3 regions of the Brevibacillus sp. HD3.3A genome follow, and region 1 is predicted to be linked to each of the others. Evidence: riboswitches for the same ligand, from Rfam matches in the RefSeq annotation. Region 1 holds a riboswitch; each other region holds the start of a gene.
The links. A riboswitch is a leader RNA that binds a small molecule or an ion and turns the genes downstream of it on or off. The one in region 1 is predicted to bind cyclic di-GMP.
Positions count from the first base shown of each region.

Region 1 (7,203 bases):
AATGCAGGTTTTTCTTTTTGGCGAAATATGGCGAAAGGTAGAGGAGAAAGGGCGAGGATGTGGAATGTAGGAGATTGGTAAATAAACATTTCGCAAGGCAGGGAGGCAGGCATGCATGAAGTCGATTGTTGAGATTGCCCAGGCAGCAGGGATCGATGAGCAGGATCTGGAGCTTTACGGAAAGTTTAAGGCAAAAATATCTGATGAACTATGGAATAAGATAAAAGATCGACCTGATGGCAAGCTGATTCTCGTCACTGCGATGAATCCGAATCCAGCCGGAGCGGGTAAAACGCTGACGACGATCGGTCTGTCGCAGTCGCTTAATTTGCTTGGAAAGAAAACGATTGCCGCTCTCAGGGAGCCATCTCTGGGGCCGTGCATGGGCATCAAGGGAGGCGCTACCGGAAGCGGCAAGGCGCAAATTCTCCCCGCAGATGAAATCAACCTGCACTTTACCGGAGACATTCATGCGATTACAGCTGCGCACAATTTGCTCGCAGCGATGATTGACAATCATATTTTCCACGGCAATCCGCGCGGCATCAATCCGAAGAAGATTGTCTGGAAACGGGCGATGGACATGAATGACCGAGCGCTCAGAAATATTGTGGTCGGACTCGGCGAAGGCAACGGCATGACACGCGAGGACGGCTTCATGATTACGACTGCTTCGGAGATCATGGCTATTTTGTGCTTGAGCGAAAACCTCGCCGATTTGCGCGACCGACTGAATCACATCATCATCGGCTACGATTATCAGGATCAGCCGGTTCGTGCGGAGGAAATCAACGCGGTAGAAGCAATGTGCGTCCTGCTCAAGGAAGCGATCAAGCCGAACCTGGTGCAAACGATTGAAGGCACGCCTGTCATCGTCCACGGCGGTCCTTTTGCCAACATCGCCCATGGGTGCAGCAGCGTGATCGGAACCAAAACCGCTCTCAAGCTCGCAGATTACGTCGTAACCGAAGCGGGCTTCGGCGCTGATCTGGGCGCAGAAAAGTTTTTTGATATCAAGTGCCGAAAAGCGGGACTGACTCCAGCGGCGGCCGTAGTGGTGATTACCGTTCGTTCGCTGAAATACAACGGCGGGGTGAAAGTGCCTGATCTGGCGGAAGAAAACCTCGCTGCATTGGAGGCAGGCTTTGCCAACGTCCGTCGCCATCTGGAGAACCTCCAAAAGTTCGGCGTACCAGCGATTGTAGCCATCAACCATTTTGCCACAGATACGCCAAGAGAGATCGACGCAGTCGTGAAGCTGTGCCAGGAGGCCGGAGCAGAAGCCGCGCTATCCAAGGCTTGGGCAGAAGGCGGCGAAGGTGCGGTCGAACTGGCTGAAAAAGTAACGCGGGCGGCAGAGCGTCCTTCGCAGTTCCGCTTTTTGTACGAAGAAGACCGTAGCGTGAAAGAAAAAATCGAGACGGTCGTGAAGGAGATTTACCGCGGTTCTGGCGTAGTCTTTTCGCCATTGGCATTGAAGACGATGCAAAAGATCGAAGACATGGGGCTTGCCCATCTGCCTGTCTGCATGGCGAAGACACCATACTCGTTTACAGATCGCGCTGACCAGCTGGGAGCACCTGTAGACTTCACCATTCAGGTGAGCGAGGTGCGGATTTCGGCGGGGGCAGGCTTTATCGTGGCGCTCACCGGAAGCCTGGTGACGATGCCTGGACTTCCGAAAAAGCCGGCAGCCGAGTCGCTGTACGTGGATGAGCACGGCCATGTAGAGGGACTGAGCTAAGCAACACAAAGGCAAAAAGCTGACACGGGCAACAAAGTGTCAGCTTTTTTTCGCGCTTAGGCAGAGCTAAACAAGCCTGCAAACCCGGTTGTAGTTGATCATGGGAGCTTTCTTTCGTTATCATAGAAGAGAACACCTATCTGTTTTGGAGGTTTTGCTGGAAACCAAAATTCTACCAAAAACAGACGGTGTTTTTCTATTTTTTTCTCGAAAGTTGGGAAAATTGCCTCAGATTATCAGTTGCATAGCGGAAAGGAGGCTCACAGCTACTCATTCATCCATCTTTTCCATACTTCTAAGATGAAGAGGAAGGTGCCATGTGGATCAAAAAACATTGATTACCAAGCAGCGCAATAAAATTGTCATTTGCATTGGATGGCTTATGGTAGTACTGCAAGTAGCGATCGATATAACACGAGGTTTAAGCCTTGCTTTTGTCATTCAGTGGTTCGTGTTTGCCGGGATTTGTTTGCTGCTGATGTGGATGAACCGCGCAGCGAAAACCATTTTGCTCATTCCGTATGTCTTGGTTGGCGTCCTTTCTCTTATTTGTGTTATGCATTTGCTTACTTTTCCCCGGACAGCCGAGAGGAGTATGCTAAATTTGTTCGAGTACCTCGCTCTTGTATCTCTTTATCCCAACTATCGCCCTGTTATTGCGATGTCAGTTGTAGCCATCATTACTGCGAATCTAGGTCAATATCTGAATGTTTATGCAGATGCAAATAATGTTCCGCTCGTCGTGGTTGCCATCATCACGATCTATGTCGCAAAGCTTAACGAGAACGTGTATTTGCAAGCGGAAAGCCGGCATAAGGAAACGCTGTTTGCTAAACAGCAAATCGAGCAAATTTTTGGTAAGGTGTTACATTCGGTGGAGACGCTTAAACAATTCAGCTTGTCGCTAAAAGATAATGTCCTTTTTACGGAACGCGTCTCTCGGGAAGTATTGACGTCTTTTTCCGAGGTGGCTAAAGGCGTGCAACTGCAGGCAGCAAGTGTCGGCGATATCTCCAACTCCGTACAAGATTCAAATCATGGAGTTCAGCGAGTAGCCGCCAGTTCGCAGCGCATGAAAGATTTAACATTAGCGACTGTGAAGGTAACGGAAGAAGGAAATGAACAGGTGTCGACGCTAACGAAACAAATGGCTCATATCAGTACGATCATCGATAAAACCGTGACGTTGATGAACGAGCTTCATGAACGAAATCAGCAAATCGGTTCTGTTCTTTCCAAGATTAGCGAGATCTCCAACCAAACCAACCTGCTGGCCTTGAATGCTGCCATCGAAGCAGCGCGTGCGGGAGAGCACGGGCGGGGTTTTGCCGTGGTTTCTGATGAAGTGAGGAAGCTGGCTGTCCATTCACAGCAATCGACGGAAGAAATAGCAGGCATATTGGTGGATATCCAAAATAAAACAAGCGACCTTGCCAAGCAAATCATTACCGGACAAGCCGCTGTTGTAGACAGTCAAAACGCTGCGCAGCACACAGAATCCATATTAAAACAAATTACAAATAACGCGAATAGCGTTGTGATTCAAGCGGGCGAGGTTGAGACGCTCATTCATGCGTTGGAGAATGGTTCGCTGCGGATTGTGGATGAAATCACCCAGATTTATAGCGTAACGGAACAATCCAGTGCGTCTGTAGAGCAAGTATTGGCGAGTGTAGACGAACAAACAGAACGGATTGAACAAATTGTGGCAAGCTTTAGAGAGTTGGAGCTGCTTACCGATACGTTAAGCAGCTTGGCTGTGGAGTCTGGGAAGTAGCTATGATCTGATAGCATCCCCTTTAAGTAGACATGGCGTGAAAAGCGCACAATGGTTTACTTGGAGGGGCTTTTTTGTAATTTTATGCAAGAAAAGTAGTTTAGCTATCAAACAAATCGGGTAAAGATTTCGTGTGGAAAAAAATCCAAGGCATTATTTGAAAGTTAACCCACATTTTTACTTTCGTGTGCTATAGTAAATTTATAAACAAAATACGACAAAAAATGACAAAGGCAAACCTGTTGAAAGGCAGGGACGCAAAGCCACGGGTCTAAGGCAAGCAGATTGCATTTCTCTGCTGCTACGATAGCCGGGTTGCCATGCCGAACGCAAAAAGGCTGTCCGGGTGGCAGTCTTTTTTGTTGTGAAAAAAAGGATAGGAGGTACACCGTGTGATGGAATCAAGTCTAAAGAAAAAGTTAATTGTCGTTATGTGCCTGCTTTTGATCATCAGCTTGGGCACGGTATGCGGGGCCAGCTACTACAGCTCTTCGCAATTGCTATCATCGAGCCTGGACAAAGAAGCGGAACTGACAGCCAGCAATCTATCCATCCGTATCGACAGCTTCTTCCAGGAAAAAATCGGAATCGTGGAAACAGTCGGGGAGATGATGTCCTCAGACAACAATTTCGAGCATGACTTGAGGCTGATTCAGGAAGCGCAAAAGAAAAACCCTGAGTTTGAAACGTTTTTCTTTTCCTATGACTTGAGCGGCAAAAAGGTCATCAACTTCAAAGGAGAGGAAACCAATCCTTCCGACCGTCCGCATTTTCAGGAAGCAGGAAAAGGCGAAGGGAAAATCATCGTATCCGAGCCGGTTGTTTCCCAACGGACAGGCAATAACATTGTGACGGTCATTTTGCCATTGATGAAAGACAACCGCCAATACGGCTATGTCGGCTCTACTATCCCAATCAATGAGATTCAAAAAACGGTTTCCGAAGAGAAATTCGGGCACAGCGGCTATGCTTTTCTCGTCAGCAAAAAAGGAACGTATATCTGGCATCCGAATAGCGAGTTTATTTTGAAGCAATCCGTGCTGGAAAGCGACATTCCTGAGCTGAAAACGGCATTTGAAGCGACGCAGCAAGGCGGGCATGGAATTATTCAATACCAGCAGGAGCAAACGGCGCAGTTCTCCTCGTACGCATCGACGAAACTGAACTGGGGCGTATTCATCACGGCTCCGGTCAAAGATTTGCACGCTCCGGTAAATGAGCTGTCGATCAAGCTGCTTGCGATTTCACTGGTTGTGTTGGCGCTCGGGATCATTTTCGTATACTGGCTGTCTGTTCGCCTGGTGAAACCGATTCAGCGTCTGAACCAAGTGGTCAATGTGGTGGCGCAAGGGAATCTCACGCAGACCGTTACGGTAGACGGCAAGGATGAGCTTGCGGTGCTTTCCCGTGACTTCAACCAGACTGTTGCGCACTTGAAAGGTCTGATTGAGGGGGTATCGCAATCTTCCGAGCAGGTGCTGCGCTTTACTCAGGAAGTATCGGCAGGCATTGAGCATGCGACGGAAAACGTCAATCGCATCGGGCAATCGATCAATCAAATTGCAGGCGGAGCGGAAGCGCAGGCGACCAGCTCCAAAGATGTCGCGCTGTCCATGAATGATATGGCAGCAGGGATCGTGAAAATCGCCGAGACATCTGCGCATGTTTCCGAGGCGGCGCGCGAGGCTTCGGAACAGGCTGAGCAAGGAACGACTGTCGTGGAGCAGGCGGTGCGGCAAATGGGCAGCATCGGCGAAGGAACAACCAAAGCAACTGAGGCCATCGAACGTTTGAACAGCCGCTCCAAGGAAATCGAAGGGATTCTCGATACGATCAGCCAGTTGACGTCGCAAATCAACCTGCTCGCTCTCAATGCGTCGATTGAGGCTGCGCGGGCTGGCGAGCATGGACGAGGCTTTGCCGTCGTGGCCGGAGAAGTGAAAAATCTCGCTCACCAATCCGAGGAATCGGCTGCGAAAATAGCGACACTGATTCACGAAATCCAACAGGATACCCGTCATGCCGTCGAAGTGATGAACACAGGCAACCGCGAAGCGCACGAAGGAATCACGATGATTGAAGAAGTCCGGGAAATTTTTGCGCATATTTTGGAGTCTTCCCGCAATGTTGCTGCCCATATTTTGGAGGTGTCAGCAGCATCGGAAGAAATGTCCGCAGGCTCCGAGCAGGTGAGCGCCTCGGTGGATGAAATGCATCACATCGCGAAGCTCGCTACTTCTGATGCCCAAAAGGTTGTGGAGGCAACAGCCGAGCAGCTTCAGGCCATTCAAGATATCGCCCGTTCCGTCGAGCATTTGAACGCCGTGACGGAAGAACTGCAACAAGGGGTTGGCAAGTTTAGCCTGTAGGTCCCATCCCTGTTAAAGGGGGGATGCGATATAAGGGATGAGACAGTTTGAACAAAGCAAGACAAACAAAGAGAGCAACAACCAGGAGGAGAAGAAACCGATGAACAAGTGGACCAAAAGAATGGTGGCGAGCACACTCGCTGCAACATTGCTGATGACTGGAACCGGAGCGTTTGCCGCAACTGCGGGAACACCGAATGGACAAGCCGTGGCGGTAGAAGCGGCCAAAAAACAGGACAATAAAAAGTTTGAGTCCCGCCTCGACGAGATCATCGCACGAGGATATATTGTGGTGGGAACGCCTGGGGACTACAAGCCATTCACATATTTGAATCCGAAGACGAACGAGTTTGAAGGCTACGACATTGACGCCATGAAAGAGTTCGCCAAAAGCCTGGGCGTAGAGGCGCGCTTTGTGCAGACTTCATGGCCGACGATGATGGACGATCTGCTGGCAAACAAATTCGACATCGCGGTAGGCGGCGTGACACGCAACACGGATCGGCAGAAAAAAGCGCACATGGGCGATCCGTACATCGAATTTGGCAAAGCGCCGTTGATTCGCGCGCAAGACAAGGACAAGTACAAGAGCCTGGCCGACATTAACAAGAAAGAAGTGCGAATCGGGGTAAATCCGGGCGGCACCAATGAAAAGTTCGTGCGTGACTATTTGAAAAACGCGACCGTGACTGTCGTGCAAAACAATCTGGACATCCCGGGCCTTGTCGCAAACGGCACGTACGATGTCATGATCACCGATACGATTGAAGCGATGGTTTACTCCAAAGCAGACTCCCGCCTGTACGCTGCTTTGACCGACAAGCCGTTTACCCGCAGCGAAAAGGCGTACATGATTCCGCGTGGCGACTTTATTTTTGCCAGCTATCTCGATGTGTGGATGGACGAAATGAAGCTGCAAGGAAAATTCGATGAGCTGTTCCACAAATGGGTAAAATAAGCGTCGAGTCGAATAATCGATCGCAATGATGCAAAGCAGCAGCCCTGTCTGGAGTGTCCCGGCAGGGCTGTTTTGTTTTTTATGTGTTTCGCCGTATATTCTGACAAAAATCGGTTGATACTAAAAGGGAAATGGGCATAAATCCCGTTTGCAATTTTGCCAGATGCATGATACGATTACAGCTATGTTCTTTGTAGGGTGCTTATGTACAATCGGAGATAAAAGGGCATGTTCCGGCTGTAAGGAATAGTGCCCTTTTTTAGTGAGAATTTTATAGAAGAAGGTAAAGTAAAAGGAGACTGACGTTCATTGACTACTTTTTTTGATTTTGGATTGCATCATTCTATTGTGAGAG
Region 1 covers NZ_CP085874.1:5,828,278-5,835,480, reverse strand. Annotated here, with positions in the region: gene HP435_RS27270 (formate--tetrahydrofolate ligase) at 116-1,744, shown strand; gene HP435_RS27265 (methyl-accepting chemotaxis protein) at 2,064-3,521, shown strand; cyclic di-GMP riboswitch class I at 3,744-3,844, shown strand; gene HP435_RS27260 (methyl-accepting chemotaxis protein) at 3,917-5,890, shown strand; gene HP435_RS27255 (transporter substrate-binding domain-containing protein) at 5,991-6,848, shown strand; gene HP435_RS27250 (degradosome RNA helicase CshA) at 7,158-7,203, shown strand, end outside.

Region 2 (7,203 bases), 1.4 Mb from region 1:
GTCTGTGCCGAAATATCGGAGATCGTTTGGATGATTTTTTCAATCGATTCCGTTTCTTTGTTCAGCTCTTGAATCAGTCGGTTCGTATCCTGGATGTCCTTGATGAAGCGTTCAAAGTCGCTGCCGATGTTATTGATGCGCTTGCCGCTTTCATTGGTCGCTTCTTTCGTCGATTCTACGTAATCGTGCATCTCTGTGACAGAACGAGTCATGTCTTCTACCTGGAGATTGGTCGTGCCCATCTCGCGGCGCAGCTCGTTTGTGTTGTCGGTTTGCACAGAGAAGGAGCGCATGATTTCCTGAAGGGAAGCGACGGTTTCAACTGCCCGGACATTCACGCCATCCGTCACCTTGTTCAGATTCTCCTGGTATTCCTGCACAGAGCTGAGCGATTCGTTGATCTGATCCAAAATGCGTTGCAGCGATTCTTTGGAAGCGATCGCCTGCTGCTTCTGTTCTTCGCTTTCCTGTTGCAGTCTGTTGTTGAATATCGCGTGCATCATGCTTGTTGCCGATACGAAGCAGAAGGTAAGCAGGTAGTACATCAAATGAACCGGATTGGAGGTATAAAAAATCGCTTCGCCATTTGTCAGGAAGTAGTACGTGACGATCCCGAGCGCTGCCACGATCGTCAAAATGTTGATCAGCCTGTCCTGATAAATCCCCATGACGGCTACGAAGAACATGATGGTCATAATATTGACCAGCCAAGGATCAAGCCCGGTAATTATGAACATGAAGATGCCGATTACCGCGAAGTTGAAAAACTTCATGAATGGAGCCATTTTGTCGCGCCACGCCGGACGATTGGACAAATACGCGAACGGCGCCAGCACTCCGTACAAAATACCGAGCACAGTCAAGACGAAGGAAATCGGCACTCCCATGATGAGATTCACGATTTGCACCACGGTAATGATGCTTGCAAAAACAATGACGACCCAATTATTTCTTCTTTGTAAAAGTTCCATGTCAGCTAACCTCAACTTTTATTTGTTTGCAAAGCGTTTGATACCAGGAAAACGCGGGATGGTCCTTGCTCGTATAGGCTTCCTGCAGGTGAAAAATGGTCGGGATGGCGTTCGCCCCTTTGTAATAGACCATATCCTTCACTTGTGTCGCTTTGACGTTGTATTTTGTATTAATCAACTGAAAAAAAGCCGGGTCTGCTAAACCGACTGCATGCGTATAACCGTGTTTTTCAGCATAATCGATCATGAGGGCAACGCCCCAACGTCCCAGTTTTCCACGGTATTTCGGCAAGACAGCGAAACTGTCTACTTCCACCACTTTCATATCGGCGCTCAACACGTCCTGAAACAAATCGCGGAGAAAAGCAGAAGATTTTTCATGTGGCGTAAATTCAAAAGTACCGCCTGCTTCGTCATCTTCTGACAATAGCAAATAAGCATCGGAACCATTTTTGACGTATTCCATTTCAAAGCCCATGGAGGTCCAAACGCTCTCCTTGATTTGGTGAAAACTCGCCAAAGACTCTACTGAATCAACCAGTTTGTACATAATACTCCACTCCATTTTTATCTCTCTTTTGTTTTTTCATGTACAAGTTTACTGTTGATAGATGGACTGGCGCCTCCTTTCTATGAGATTGCACACAAAACGGCCATGACCGTTTTGTTGACCGCAAGCGGCCACATCCAATTTCCTGAAAAACGTCGAGACGTTTTTCACACAAAAAAGGCCATTCCACACACGGGAACAGCCTTCAGTCACCATCATCGCACAATTACGCACATGATGTATGGCAACCCGGCTGTCATGGTCGAAGACTTTAGACCCGTGGTTTTGCGTCGCCACCTTTCGATGACTTTGCCTTTGTCATTCAGTTTGCGAAAAATGTATAGTCATGTCGAATCATGCAAAATATAATCCAAAAGAAACAGTCTTGTCAAGTTTTGGTAGGGTAAAAATAACCAATTCTTTATAAAAATAGTCAGAATTAAGGTAACGGTAAGAGTAGCGTAACAAAATTTTACCATCCATCCGATAAAGATAGAGAGAAGAGGAGGGATGAGAGGATGGCAGAGACGAAAACAATCGAATTTCACTTTTCAGGGGGAGAAGTGATCCGCATTGAGACGACAGAACCGGAAGAGATCATCCAGATGGTCGCCAACCAGAAAGATGGATGGCTCCAGTACGACGACATCGTCATCAATGTGCGAAACGTTTCTTATATTAAAGTGAAAGAAATCGCTTAACAGCATGTGTGAAAAAAGCTCTCGAATGCCGAGGGCTTTTTTTGTTGCATGTTTGGCGGGAGAGGCATTATAGTGAGTATAAGACTAACGACTAAAGAGGACGATATGGACGACATTTACAAAGAGTTGCAAAAGCTCGGTTTTTCCCAATACGAGTGCAAGGCTTACATTGGCTTGTTGAAGCATTCTCCGATTACCGGATACGAAATCAGCAAGCGCTCCGGCGTACCGCGCTCGATGATTTACGAGGTCATAGGCAAGCTGCTGGAAAAAGGGGCGGTCTATACGGTGCCTTCAGAGCCTGTGACTTACGCGCCGCTTGCGGCCAGAGAGTTGATTCGCAGATTGCGTGGACAGTTCGAGCAGTCCTTCGACTATTTGGAAAAAAGCTTGTCCGCTTTGGAGTCTGAGCAAGAAGTCGATGTGATTCGCCGGATCAGCGGCGACGAACTGGTGCTGACGGAGATGCGGCAAATGATCAAGCAGGCGACAGGAGAAGTATGGCTGTCGATCTGGGAGCCGCAGGTGCCGGCTATCCAGGAAAGTGTAGATGCGTGCACAGAGGCAGGCATTTCTGTTTTTACCGTGCTGTTTGGGCAAGCACAGACGCGGGTGGGAACGACGTATCACCATGACTACATGGCGCCAGATGTCGCAGAAGAGCGCATGGGCGGGCATCTCACGATCGTGGCGCGAGATTTGGAGGAAGTCCTGATCGCCAATTTTGCGCCAAATACGGCTGCCTGGGCCGTCAAAACGAAGGACCCGGCTCTCGTTTTGGTGGCTGTCGAGTACATTCGCCACGACATTATGTTTGCAGAAGTGACAAAGGTGCTGGGACCGGAAAAAGTCGAGACGCTTTGGCGAAACAAACCGGATCTTTACCAGGTGGTTACGGGAAAAAGCTTTCTTAACCAGCAGTGAAAAAGAGAGAGAGGGAGAACAGTGGGGCGAGAGCAACTGCACGTAGAAACGTTGTCGAACGCAAGAGATCAGGGAAGCTTCATGCAGGGGGTCAAAGATTGCATTCCGACCTTGCTCGGTTATTTGAGCATCGGATTTGCGGCAGGTGTCCTGGAAAAGACGGCTGGGCTGAGCATCATGGAAATTGCTTTGATGAGCATTTTGCTGTACGCAGGCTCTGCACAGTTCATCGCGGCAGGCATGATCGCGGCGGGCAGCTCGGCTACAGGAATTATCATTACGATTTTGTTTGTGAATTTGCGCCATATTTTGCTGAGTGCGGCTCTCTCTCCTTATTTTCGCCATCTGTCAGCGTTCAAGAACATGCTGGTAGGCTCGCTGTTGACGGACGAAACTTTCGGGGTTGCCATTAACGAAGCGGCGAAGAAAAAACAGATCGACGAAAAATGGATGCACGGTTTGAATGTGACGGCTTATTTGAACTGGATCGTCGCCAACCTGGCAGGCGCCTATTTTGGGCAATGGATTGCCAATCCGGAAGGGCTGGGGCTTGATTTCGCCTTGCCAGCCATGTTCATCGGGCTTTTGGTTCTGGCGATGATGAGCCGCTTGCAGATCAGGCGGGACGTTCTCGTGGCTGTGTGCGCCGTCGTGATCGCAGTCGGGGTATCAGTCGTGTATCCGGGCAACCTTGGCGTCATCGTTGCCACGCTTTGCGCATCGACAATCGGGATGGTGATCGAACGATGGAAGTGAGATGGGACGTCTTTCTCATTATTGCTGGCTGTGCTTTGGTCACGTTTTTGCCGCGGGTACTGCCGTTGATGGTGCTGTCTCGCATGCAGCTTCCCGAATGGGGTGTCCGCTGGCTGCATTATGTGCCGATTTCCGTCATGGCCGCGCTGGTCGGACAGGAGCTGTTTTTGCACGAAGGCAAGCTGGCTCCGCTGTTGACCAATGTCGAGCTGATGGCAGCAATCCCGACTTTTCTCGTGGCGATCTGGACGCGCAGCTTGCTGGGAACGGTGGTCGTGGGGATGGCTTCGATCATGGTCCTGCGCTACCTTTTTTCTATTCTATAAGGGCAAAAGCAATGCAGAAGTGGTTATGCTAGAGAAAAAGGGAGGGCGAAAGACATGACTGTGGAAGAAGTCTTGCAAAAGCTTGAAGCGCTGGGGAGCGAGCAGACAAAAAAGACTTTTTTGCGCCATGGCGCCAGAGAGCCGTTCTTCGGCGTACGCATTGGCGATATGAAAAAGCTGGTGAAAGAGGTCAAGCGCGATCAAAAGCTGGTGCAGGCTCTGTACGAGACGGGCAATCATGATGCGATGTATTTGGCAGGGCTGGCCATCAATCCAAAAACGGTGACGAAGGAGCAACTGCAAGGCTGGGTCAGACAGGCGTACTGGTATATGCTCGCGGAGTATACGGTAGCGGGAGTGGCGGCAGAAAGCCCTTTCGCACTGGAATTGGCCCGCGAGTGGATAGAAGCGGAAGAAGAAATGATCGCCGCATGCGGCTGGAGCACGTACGCGAACTACTTGTCAATCGCTCCTGACGAGCAGTTGGACTTGCCGGAGATCAGGGCATTGCTTGCGCGAGTCCAACAGACCGTGCACGAGGAGCGAAACCGGGTGCGGTACACGATGAATCATTTTGTCATCGCGGCAGGCGCCTATGTTCCTGCTCTGCATGCCGAAGCGGTGGAAGTTGCCGAGGCTATCGGGAAAGTACACGTCGACGTCGGCAATACGGCGTGCAAGGTGCCGCTTGCGACTGCGTATATCGAAAAAATCGTAGCGCGCGGAGCCATCGGCAAGAAGCGCAAGACGTGCATCTGCTAATTCGCATCCCGTGATTGAGCGGGAGAATCCGCATACAAACAAGCGCACGCTGGGAGAAATCCCGGCGTTATTTATTTGGAATCTTTTTCATATTCGCTTTTCTTTGCTAAAGTATCGACTCTTTTCTGATGATGTGCTATCATGATACCTTGTTAACGTATTACCACTTTATCAGAGTAAAATATAGAGATAGTCGGACTAGGGGGAATCATCATGAAAAAATTTGCTTTGCTATCCTTGCTGGTAGGAGCCGTATTTTCATTGGTAGTCGGCTGCGGCAGTCAAAAAACAGGCGCTGACGCGAACAAGCTGATCATCGGGATTGACGACAAGTTCGCGCCAATGGGTTTTCGCGATGAAAAAAATGAGCTGGTCGGTTTCGATATCGATTACGCCCGGGCTGCTGGCGAAAAAATGGGCAAGCAGGTGGAGTTTCAGCCAATCGACTGGGGTTCCAAAGAATCCGAATTGAACAGCGGCCGCATCGATTTGATCTGGAACGGATATACCATTACGGATGAGCGAAAAGAAAAAGTGCTGTTCACCAAGCCGTATTTGCAGAACGCACAAGTCGTCGTAACGCTGGCGAACTCGGACATGAAAAAGCTGGCGGATCTGAACGGCAAAGTGGTAGGGCTGCAAAAGATGTCGTCGGCAGCTGACGCGCTGAATGCAAGCGAATGGAAAGATCAAATCAAAACGATCACCGAGTTTCCTGACAACGTGCTGGCTCTCAGTGACTTGAAAATCGGCCGCATCGATGCCGTCGTGATTGACCAGGTGGTAGCGGACTATTACATGACCAAGGATCAAGGAACCTTCAAGTTCCTGGAGGAATCGCTGTCTCCCGAAGAGTACGGCGTCGGAGTCAAAAAAGGCAACGAAGCACTGCTGAACGAGCTGCAAAAGGCGCTTGACGCCATGAATCAGGATGGATCTGCCGCGAAAATCTCGGAAAAATGGTTTGGTGAGAATCGCGTCTTGAAATAGGAAAGAAACGTGGCTTCGCCAGGCAGATGGGCGAAGCCACGCTTTTGTCGCGATGAACAAGAGCAAACGCCTACCTTTTTCAAAATAGGAGCATGCACTATGAGTCTAGAATATATCGTTTCGATTACAAAGCCGATGCTGGAAGGGGCGCAAATGACGATCCTGCTGTTTTTGATCGCGATTGTGCTGTCTATTCCGCTCGGTTTTCTCCTGACGTTGTTGGCCAAAAGCAACGTCAGACCGCTGGCTTGGCTGGCACACACGTACATTTACGTCATGCGCGGGACGCCTTTGCTGTTGCAGTTGTTGTTCATCTGCTTTGGGCTGCCGCTTTTGCCCGGGATTGGCGAATATTTGGTAATGGATCGCTTTGTCGCTGCCTGCTTGGGTTTTGTCCTGAATTACGCGGCTTACTTTGCGGAAATTTTCCGCGGTGGGCTGTTGTCCATCGATCGCGGACAGTATGAAGCGGCGCAAGTTCTCGGCTTCAGCAAATGGCAGACGACAGTCAAGATCATTTTGCCGCAAATGTTTCGCGTGGCGCTTCCGGCTGTCTCCAACGAGTCGATTACGCTGGTAAAAGATACGGCTCTGCTCTACGCTGTCGCTGTACCTGAGCTGCTGCATTTTGCCCAAACCGCCGTAAACAGGGATTTTACGATCGTTCCCTTTTTCATCGCAGGCATCATCTATTTGTTGATGACGCTCCTGTTGACGCTGTTTTTTAAATGGCTGGAGAGAAGATTCAAATTCGAATAAAGGACTGGCGTGAAATGGCAATCATTCAAGTAACCAATCTGAAAAAATCGTTTGGCGAGCTGGCCGTCTTGAAGGATGTCTCGTTTGAGATCAACAAGAATGATGTTGTCGCCGTGATCGGCCCGTCCGGTTCTGGAAAAAGCACGATGCTGCGCAGTCTGGTCTATCTGGAGCAAGTGAACGGCGGGAGCATCCGTGTGACGGACGACTTTTTGGTGCAGGACGGCGTCTATAGCCCCCAGCAGCAAATCAAGCGCATCACGGCGAAAATGGGGATGGTCTTCCAGCATTTCAATCTGTTTCCGCATCTGACTGTGCAAGAAAACTTGGAGATCGCCCCGAAGGTGGTCAAGCGAGAGGCAGACAGCGCCATTCGCGCACGCAGCGCGGAGCTGCTGGAGAAGGTTGGACTGGCGGACAAGGCGAAGGTGTACCCCGCCAAGCTGTCAGGCGGACAAAAGCAG
Region 2 covers NZ_CP085874.1:1,094,019-1,101,221, forward strand. Annotated here, with positions in the region: gene HP435_RS05600 (methyl-accepting chemotaxis protein) at 1-971, opposite strand, end outside; gene HP435_RS05605 (GNAT family N-acetyltransferase) at 973-1,437, opposite strand; cyclic di-GMP riboswitch class I at 1,762-1,845, opposite strand; gene HP435_RS05610 (hypothetical protein) at 2,040-2,222, shown strand; gene HP435_RS05615 (TrmB family transcriptional regulator) at 2,328-3,146, shown strand; gene HP435_RS05620 (AzlC family ABC transporter permease) at 3,228-3,902, shown strand; gene HP435_RS05625 (AzlD domain-containing protein) at 3,893-4,228, shown strand; gene HP435_RS05630 (DNA alkylation repair protein) at 4,283-4,990, shown strand; gene HP435_RS05635 (amino acid ABC transporter substrate-binding protein) at 5,204-5,980, shown strand; gene HP435_RS05640 (amino acid ABC transporter permease) at 6,080-6,739, shown strand; gene HP435_RS05645 (amino acid ABC transporter ATP-binding protein) at 6,754-7,203, shown strand, end outside.
Region 2: another riboswitch for cyclic di-GMP. It lies ahead of HP435_RS05605 (GNAT family N-acetyltransferase); the one in region 1 lies ahead of HP435_RS27260 (methyl-accepting chemotaxis protein).

Region 3 (7,203 bases), 2.0 Mb from region 1:
TTTCTACCGCCAGAACCAGCACGTCCTGTGGCAATTTGGCTTCCATCCGGTATGCCCATACCTGCAATTCCTCATCCGCCATCCTCTGGCGATTGCTCATCAGCGAAACTCCCTTCCTGCTAGGATTCACCCACCATCATATGTTGGAAATCCGGAAGTGGAGATTCGTCCTGCCGACAAAACTGCATCGGCCACGCCAAAATGAACGAAGCGACCAGACATTATGCCTGATCGCTTCTCGCGGTATTTCGCTGTTATTTCTTTTCTACTTTCACGTCTTCTTTGGCAGGCGGGATAATAAATGTGCTGCTGGTAGGAATCGTATTTTTGACCTGATCCACGTTTTGCACAAGAGGTGCGCCTTTCGTGAAAACGACCGGTGCTACATAGACATCGTCTTTTTCTTTGGCAAATGCTCCCGGAACGAACAACGCCGAACAAACAACCGCCGTAGCACCCATCATCATCATCCATTTTTGTTTTTTCATATATGATCTCTCCCTATCCAATGTTTTCCTTTGACACTTTTTATTGTATGGCAGGAGGCAGTCCCTCCGACACGGACGGAAGATTGTTTTTCTCTCCAACCTGAGACGGAAGTTCTTCTACGTCCCACGCCCATTTTTTGGCGGCAAAAGCCGTTTGGCTGCTTTTTGCCGATACTTGCTGTCTTGCGGATGGAAAAAGGGAAAGACCTTTATACGCAAAAAAACCGACCATCTCCCCACGGGGAAAAGGTCGGCTCGTGATGCAGCCGATTAAGCGTTCAGCTTGCCTTTTGCAACTGTTGCCAGTTCGTTGAAAGCAGCTTTGTCGTTAACAGCCAGATCAGCCAGCATTTTGCGGTTCACTTCGATGCCAGCCACTTTCAGGCCATGCATCAGACGGCTGTAGGACAGACCGTTCAAGCGAGCTTGCGCGTTGATACGAGTGATCCACAGTTTGCGGAAGTCGCGTTTCTTTTGACGACGATCACGGTATGCATAAAGCAGGGATTTCATTACCTGCGCATTAGCGGATTTAAACAGGCGATGTTTGGAACCGAAGTATCCTTTCGCCAGCTTCAAAATTTTCTTATGACGACGGCGTGTAACAATGCCACCTTTTACTCTTGGCATACTAAACTCCTCCTGGTCTTTCCAGCATGGCGGCCTACTGCTAGGCGCTTAGGGAGCTCATGCTGCGTAATGTGTGTAGTGATACAAAAACTTACAGGTAAGTGAGCATTTGCTCAATACGTTTTTGATCGCCTTTGGAAACGAGTGCAGCTTTGCGCAGGTGGCGCTTCGCTTTCGTCGATTTGTTAGCGAACAAGTGGCTACCAAATGCGCGGTCGCGCTTCAATTGGCCGCTTCCAGTCTTTTTGAAACGTTTCGCAGCAGCCTTGTTGGTTTTCATTTTAGGCATCTGAAAAATCCTCCTGTCTAAACTACTATCTTACTTTTCCGCTTTCGGAGCCAGAATCATGATCATGCTGCGGCCCTCGATCTTCGGTTTACGCTCAGGCGTAGCGAGATCTTCACACTGGGCAGCCACACGTTCCATAACGCCAAGGCCGATTTCGGAGTGGGTGATTTCACGTCCACGGAAACGGATCGTACACTTCACCTTGTGATGATCCTCCAAGAACTTGCGGACGTTGCGAAGCTTGGTTTGAAAATCGTGTTCCTCGATGTTAGACGAAAAACGCACTTCTTTCAGCTCGATGATCTTCTGGTTTTTCCGCGCTTCTTTCTCCTTTTTCGCCTGCTCGTACTTGAACTTTCCATAGTCCATGATACGGCAAACAGGCGGTTTGGCTGTAGGAGCAACGTTTACCAGATCCAGTTCGGCTTCCTGGGCAATGCGCAACGCTTCCCTAAAAGGTACGACTCCCAATTGGCTCCCGTCAGCACCGATCAAACGGACTTCACGGGCACGGATCGCTTCGTTGATTAACATTTGATCCTTGCTAATACTTGCCACCTCCGTCAATTTCGAGAAGGAACAAAAATGTGCGAACGCATCTGCGCCCGCACATATCTCACCTAAGCAATTTCATCAGATCCAAGGATCTTTGCATAAGAGTTACCTGTCAACAGTCGTGGAAGACGTCGACGCAGGTGAGAAGCTGGGCGCCTCTGCTTGTTCTCGAAGTATGAAGTGTTTATACACTCAATTCATGATACAGGTTAGAGTTGTCTTTGTCAAGGCTTATCACACACTATCCTCCAATGTGCGACATTTCCACCTTGGGACGTTTTACGAGGCCAGGCGTCTCATCCAGCCGCTCTTCTGAATATCGTTCATCGCGCTTGGTCCAGATCGTCTGAATCTGCGCTCTGATCTCATCGTCGCTCGCTCCGTTTCGCAGCGGCTCGCGCAAGTCTTCTCCCGCAGAAGCGAACAAGCAGTTGTACATTTTGCCCTCTGCGGACAGCCTGGCGCGGGTACAGGTGGAGCAAAAAGCTTGCGTCACAGAAGAAATCAGCCCGATCTCCTGATCCCCGTCCTCGTAGCGATAGCGCGAAGCGACCTCCCCGAAGTAATTTGCCTCGATCGGAACAAGCGGCATCTCCTGGTGAATCATGCGGACGATTTCGCTGGACGGCACGACCTGATCCAGCTTCCAGCCATTGGAGTTTCCGACATCCATAAATTCAATGAAGCGCAAAGTATGCCCCTGCTCGCGGAAGTATTTGGCCATCGGCAAAATATCTTGGTCATTCACTCCCCGCTGCACGACCATGTTGATTTTCACGCCAAGACCTGCTTCAGCCGCCGCCCGTATGCCGTCCAGCACAGCTTCTACCGGATAGCCCCTGCCGTTCAATGTGCCGAACCGCTCGTTGTCCAGACTGTCGAGACTGACTGTCACGCGGTCAAGTCCTGCTTCCTTCAGAGCCTGCGCGTGGCGGACGAGCAACGAACCGTTGGTGGTCATAGCGATGTCGTGAATACCTGCTACTTTTTTTATCATTTCAATTAACACAGGCAAGCCTCTGCGCATGAGCGGCTCTCCGCCTGTAATTCTGATTTTCTGGACGCCAAGCGAGGCGAAAATGTCGGTCAGTCGAACAATCTCTTCAAATGAAAGCAGCTTGTGCTGCGGCAAAAACTCAAAGTCCGGTCCAAAAATTTCCGCAGGCATGCAGTATCTGCAACGAAAATTGCATTTGTCTGTCACGGAAATACGCAAATCGCGGAGAGGGCGATTTCGTGTATCAACGAGTGGCGACTGCTCTGGCATTGGCTGTCACTCTCCTTTTTCCTAGCGTATCATATCCACGATCGGGCGTAATAGCTTTCCTGCACTTTCGCCTGGTTGTTCCTATGCAAAACCATAATATTTTGCTTGAAAGTGTAAATAGCTCATTTTTGCTATTCCCTTTTTGAATTAATATAAGCTAATATGACTATATATTGTGAAATTGTATAACTGAAAGTGGAAGCGATGATCAGCGATTTGTATGTGGGCACTTGAATGGCTGGGAGTGAGTAGTGCAACCGACCCTATTATTGCTGTAGGGTCGGTTTATTTTATCCCAGAACATTTGTCGTGTCCACTATCGCCAATTCACTCACCAAAGCACCATTGACGTATGCTCTCTTCCCCCGTTTTGAAGCGAACGACTAAAAAAGAGAAAAGCAAAGAATCCGGAGGTCTGCATGCAATTTTTTACGAAGAAAACAAAGCCATGGACAGAGTACGTAAAATCCTCTCACACGACTGACATCGATCAAGTAGGAGAACGAGTAAAGGAGCGCTTGTCCTTTTTAGGGGTGGATCAAGACACGCTCGCCCATGTCAAAAATGCTGCCGAAACGCTTTCGCCCTTTAAAGCGAAGATTGTCGACCAATTTTACGGCGCAATCACGGCTGTTGATCAATTGCAAAAACTGATTCTCGACCACTCAACACTAGGAAAATTGAAACACACATTGGAGTTGTATCTTGAACAGTTTCTGCAGGCGAATGTGGATTACGAATACGTGAAGACGAGAATTGTGATTGGACAAGTTCACAGCCGCATTCATCTGACAGCCGATCATTTTATCTCCGCTCATCATATGTTGATTCAGATCATGACATCGATCTTGATGGAAAAATGGAGCCATCAGCCGCATCAAATGATGCAAATGGTCACATCCGTCCAAAAACTGGCAGCGTTCGATCAGCAACTGATCGTGGAAGTATATATGGAAGAGACGTTCAAATCATTTTTGTTCGGCATCTCCGACATGTTGAATCATATGACACAGCTCGATACGACCAAACAGCTCATCTCGGGCATGGACGAACAAATTGAGGAAAGCCACAGCGTGACAGCAGCTACGGAAGAAATGAGCGCTTCCATTCAGGAAGTGGCCAACCACGCTATCAAGGTGGCGGAAGGAACGGACGATGCCGTCCACTCCGCAGAACAGAGCAGGCAGATCATCAATGCCGCGCTGGGAGACATCCGGCAAGTCGGGCGCGTCTTCGAAGAGGTCATGGGCCGCGTCAACAAGCTCGATCAGGAGATTCACCAGACCCAGGATGTCGTGCATATTATTCGGGAAATCGCCGAGCAAACGAATCTGCTCGCCCTCAACGCCAGTATCGAGGCTGCGCGGGCAGGCGACCAGGGGCGCGGCTTCGCCGTTGTCGCCTCAGAAGTTCGCAAATTGGCCGAGCATACAAAAGAACAAATCAGCCAAATTACAACCAATATGGCATCGTTGCAGCATGTCTCCAATCAGGTGACCCAGCAAATGGACGATACAGGCAAACTGGTTGAGCGCTGTGTGAGTGAGGCCCAATACGCTGACGTCGCCTTGAACAAAATTGTGACCGCGATGCAGGAAATCAGCCAATCGACCTCGCAAATTGCCGCCATGACCGAGGAGCAGGCTTCTTCCGTAACGGACATTGCCCGCCGCAACTCCACGATTTTTGACTTGAGCGCGCATTCGCAGGAAATCGCCAAGGATACGGCCCAGCTGATTTTGGAATTGAGCCGAAAAATGGACGATTACCGCAAAACGTTCTTTACGATCAACGTCAAGCTCAGCTCGAAAGACATCGTCCGCGTGGCAAAAACCGACCATCTTCTGTGGAAATGGAAAATTTACAACATGTTTTTGGGCTTGGAGCACTTGAACGCAAGCGAAATGGGCTCCCACCACACATGCCGTCTCGGGAACTGGTACTATGGCGAGTTGTCTGCCCAAGTGCGAAACAATCCGATCTTCAAAAAGCTTGAGGAGCCGCACCGGATGGTTCATGCTTACGCCAAGCAAGCCGTCGAGCAGTACCAGGCTCAAGATCTGGCGGGAGCGCAGCAAACGTATCTCTTGCTCCAGGAGGCATCGAGCGAGGTCGTCTCCCTGTTGTCCCGCCTGGAGTCCGCTCTGTAATTTCCTTTCACGAATCACGAAAAAAGCAAAAAGGGCAGTTCTCTTCATCGCGGAAGAGACTGCCCTTTTTCATGACCGTTTTGTTGTTTTTACTTCATTTCGTTGATTTCAGCGCGGATTTTTTCCACGAAGGCATCCACAGTCATGGCACCTTCGTCGCCTACGCCGCGTCTGCGAACAGACAGTGTGCCGTCAGCCATCTCTTTTTCACCGATGACCAGCATGTACGGGATTTTTTGCACTTGCGCTTCGCGGATTTTGTAGCCGATTTTTTCGTTGCGCGCATCCAGCTCCACGCGGATTCCTGCTTGTTGCAGTTTTTCTTTGACTTGCTCTGCATAAGGAATGTGTACCTCGCTGATGTTCATCAGGCGAGCCTGAACCGGAGTCAGCCATACTGGGAACGCCCCGGCATAGTGCTCGATCAGGATGCCGATGAAGCGCTCCATCGAGCCGTACATCGCACGGTGCAAGACAACCGGACGGTGCTTCTCGTTGTCCTGGCCAATATAAGTCAGGTCAAACTTCTCTGGCATCTGGAAGTCGAGCTGGATCGTTCCGCATTGGTGGCGGCGTTTCAACGCGTCAGTAATTTGGAAGTCGATCTTCGGACCGTAGAAAGCGCCGTCGCCTTCTTTGATCTCGTAAGGCATTTCCAAGTCTTCCAGCACCTTTTTCAAGGAGCTTTCCGCAGTTTCCCACAGTTCGTCGGAGCCCATGGAATCCTCTGGACGAGTCGAGAGCGCTACGCTGTATTCGAAGCCGAAGACGTTGTAAATTTTATCGATCAGTTGAATCATGCTCTTGATTTCGTTCTGGATCTGGTCAGGACGAACGAAAGCGTGCGCGTCATCCTGGCAGAAAGTCCGAACGCGAAGCATGCCGTTCAGCGCGCCGGAATACTCGTGGCGGTGCACCTGACCAAATTCGGAGTAGCGGATTGGCAGGTCGCGATAGGAGTGCATCGCATTTTTGTAAATCAGCATGTGTCCAGGGCAGTTCATCGGCTTCAGCGCATAAGTCGCGTGCTCGACCTCGGAGAAGTACATGTTTTCCTTGTAGTGATCCCAGTGGCCGGACTCTTTCCAGAGACGCTCGTTCATGAGGAACGGAGAGCGCACCTCTGTGTACTGCGCCAACTGCTGCAGGCGGCGGGAGAATTGCTCCAGCTCGTTGCGGACAGTGAAGCCGTATGGCAGGTAGAACGGCATGCCTGGAGCTTCTTCGGAGAACATGAACAATCCTAGCTCTTTGCCCAGTTTGCGGTGATCGCGTTTTCTCGCCTCTTCGATGAAGTGCAGATATTCATCCATGTCGGCTTTTTTCGGCCAAGCTGTACCGTATACGCGTTGCAGCACCTGGTTTTCCGCTTTTCCGCGCCAGTATGCGCCTGCTACACTCATCAGCTTGAACGCCTTGATGAAGCCAGTCGATGGCAAGTGCGGGCCGCGACAGAGGTCGAAAAACTCGCCCTGCTCGTACAAAGTAATGGTAGCCTCGTCTGGCAGATCGCGAATCAGTTCCAGCTTGAGGTGATCGTTCAGATCGGAGAAGATTCGAATCGCCTCATCGCGGCTCACCACTCTGCGGCGAATCGGCAAATCTTCTTTCACGATTTTTTCCATTTCGGCTTCGATCTTGCCCAAATCCTCGGGCGAGAGTGCTACCGGAATATCCATATCGTAGTAGAAGCCATCCTCAATCACGGGACCGATACCGAATTTCACTTCGCTGCCGTAGATGCGGCGTACAGCCTGGGCGAGCAAGTGAGCGGTACTGTGGCGATATACTTCCAATCCGTCCGGTGTATCGAGAGTGACGATT
Region 3 covers NZ_CP085874.1:1,660,229-1,667,431, reverse strand. Annotated here, with positions in the region: gene HP435_RS08160 (phosphoadenylyl-sulfate reductase) at 1-100, opposite strand, end outside; gene HP435_RS08155 (hypothetical protein) at 255-488, opposite strand; gene rplT (50S ribosomal protein L20) at 759-1,118, opposite strand; gene rpmI (50S ribosomal protein L35) at 1,210-1,407, opposite strand; gene infC (translation initiation factor IF-3) at 1,438-1,941, opposite strand; gene moaA (GTP 3',8-cyclase MoaA) at 2,204-3,229, opposite strand; cyclic di-GMP riboswitch class II at 3,418-3,500, shown strand; gene HP435_RS08130 (methyl-accepting chemotaxis protein) at 3,649-5,379, shown strand; gene thrS (threonine--tRNA ligase) at 5,469-7,203, opposite strand, start outside.
Region 3: another riboswitch for cyclic di-GMP. It lies ahead of HP435_RS08130 (methyl-accepting chemotaxis protein); the one in region 1 lies ahead of HP435_RS27260 (methyl-accepting chemotaxis protein).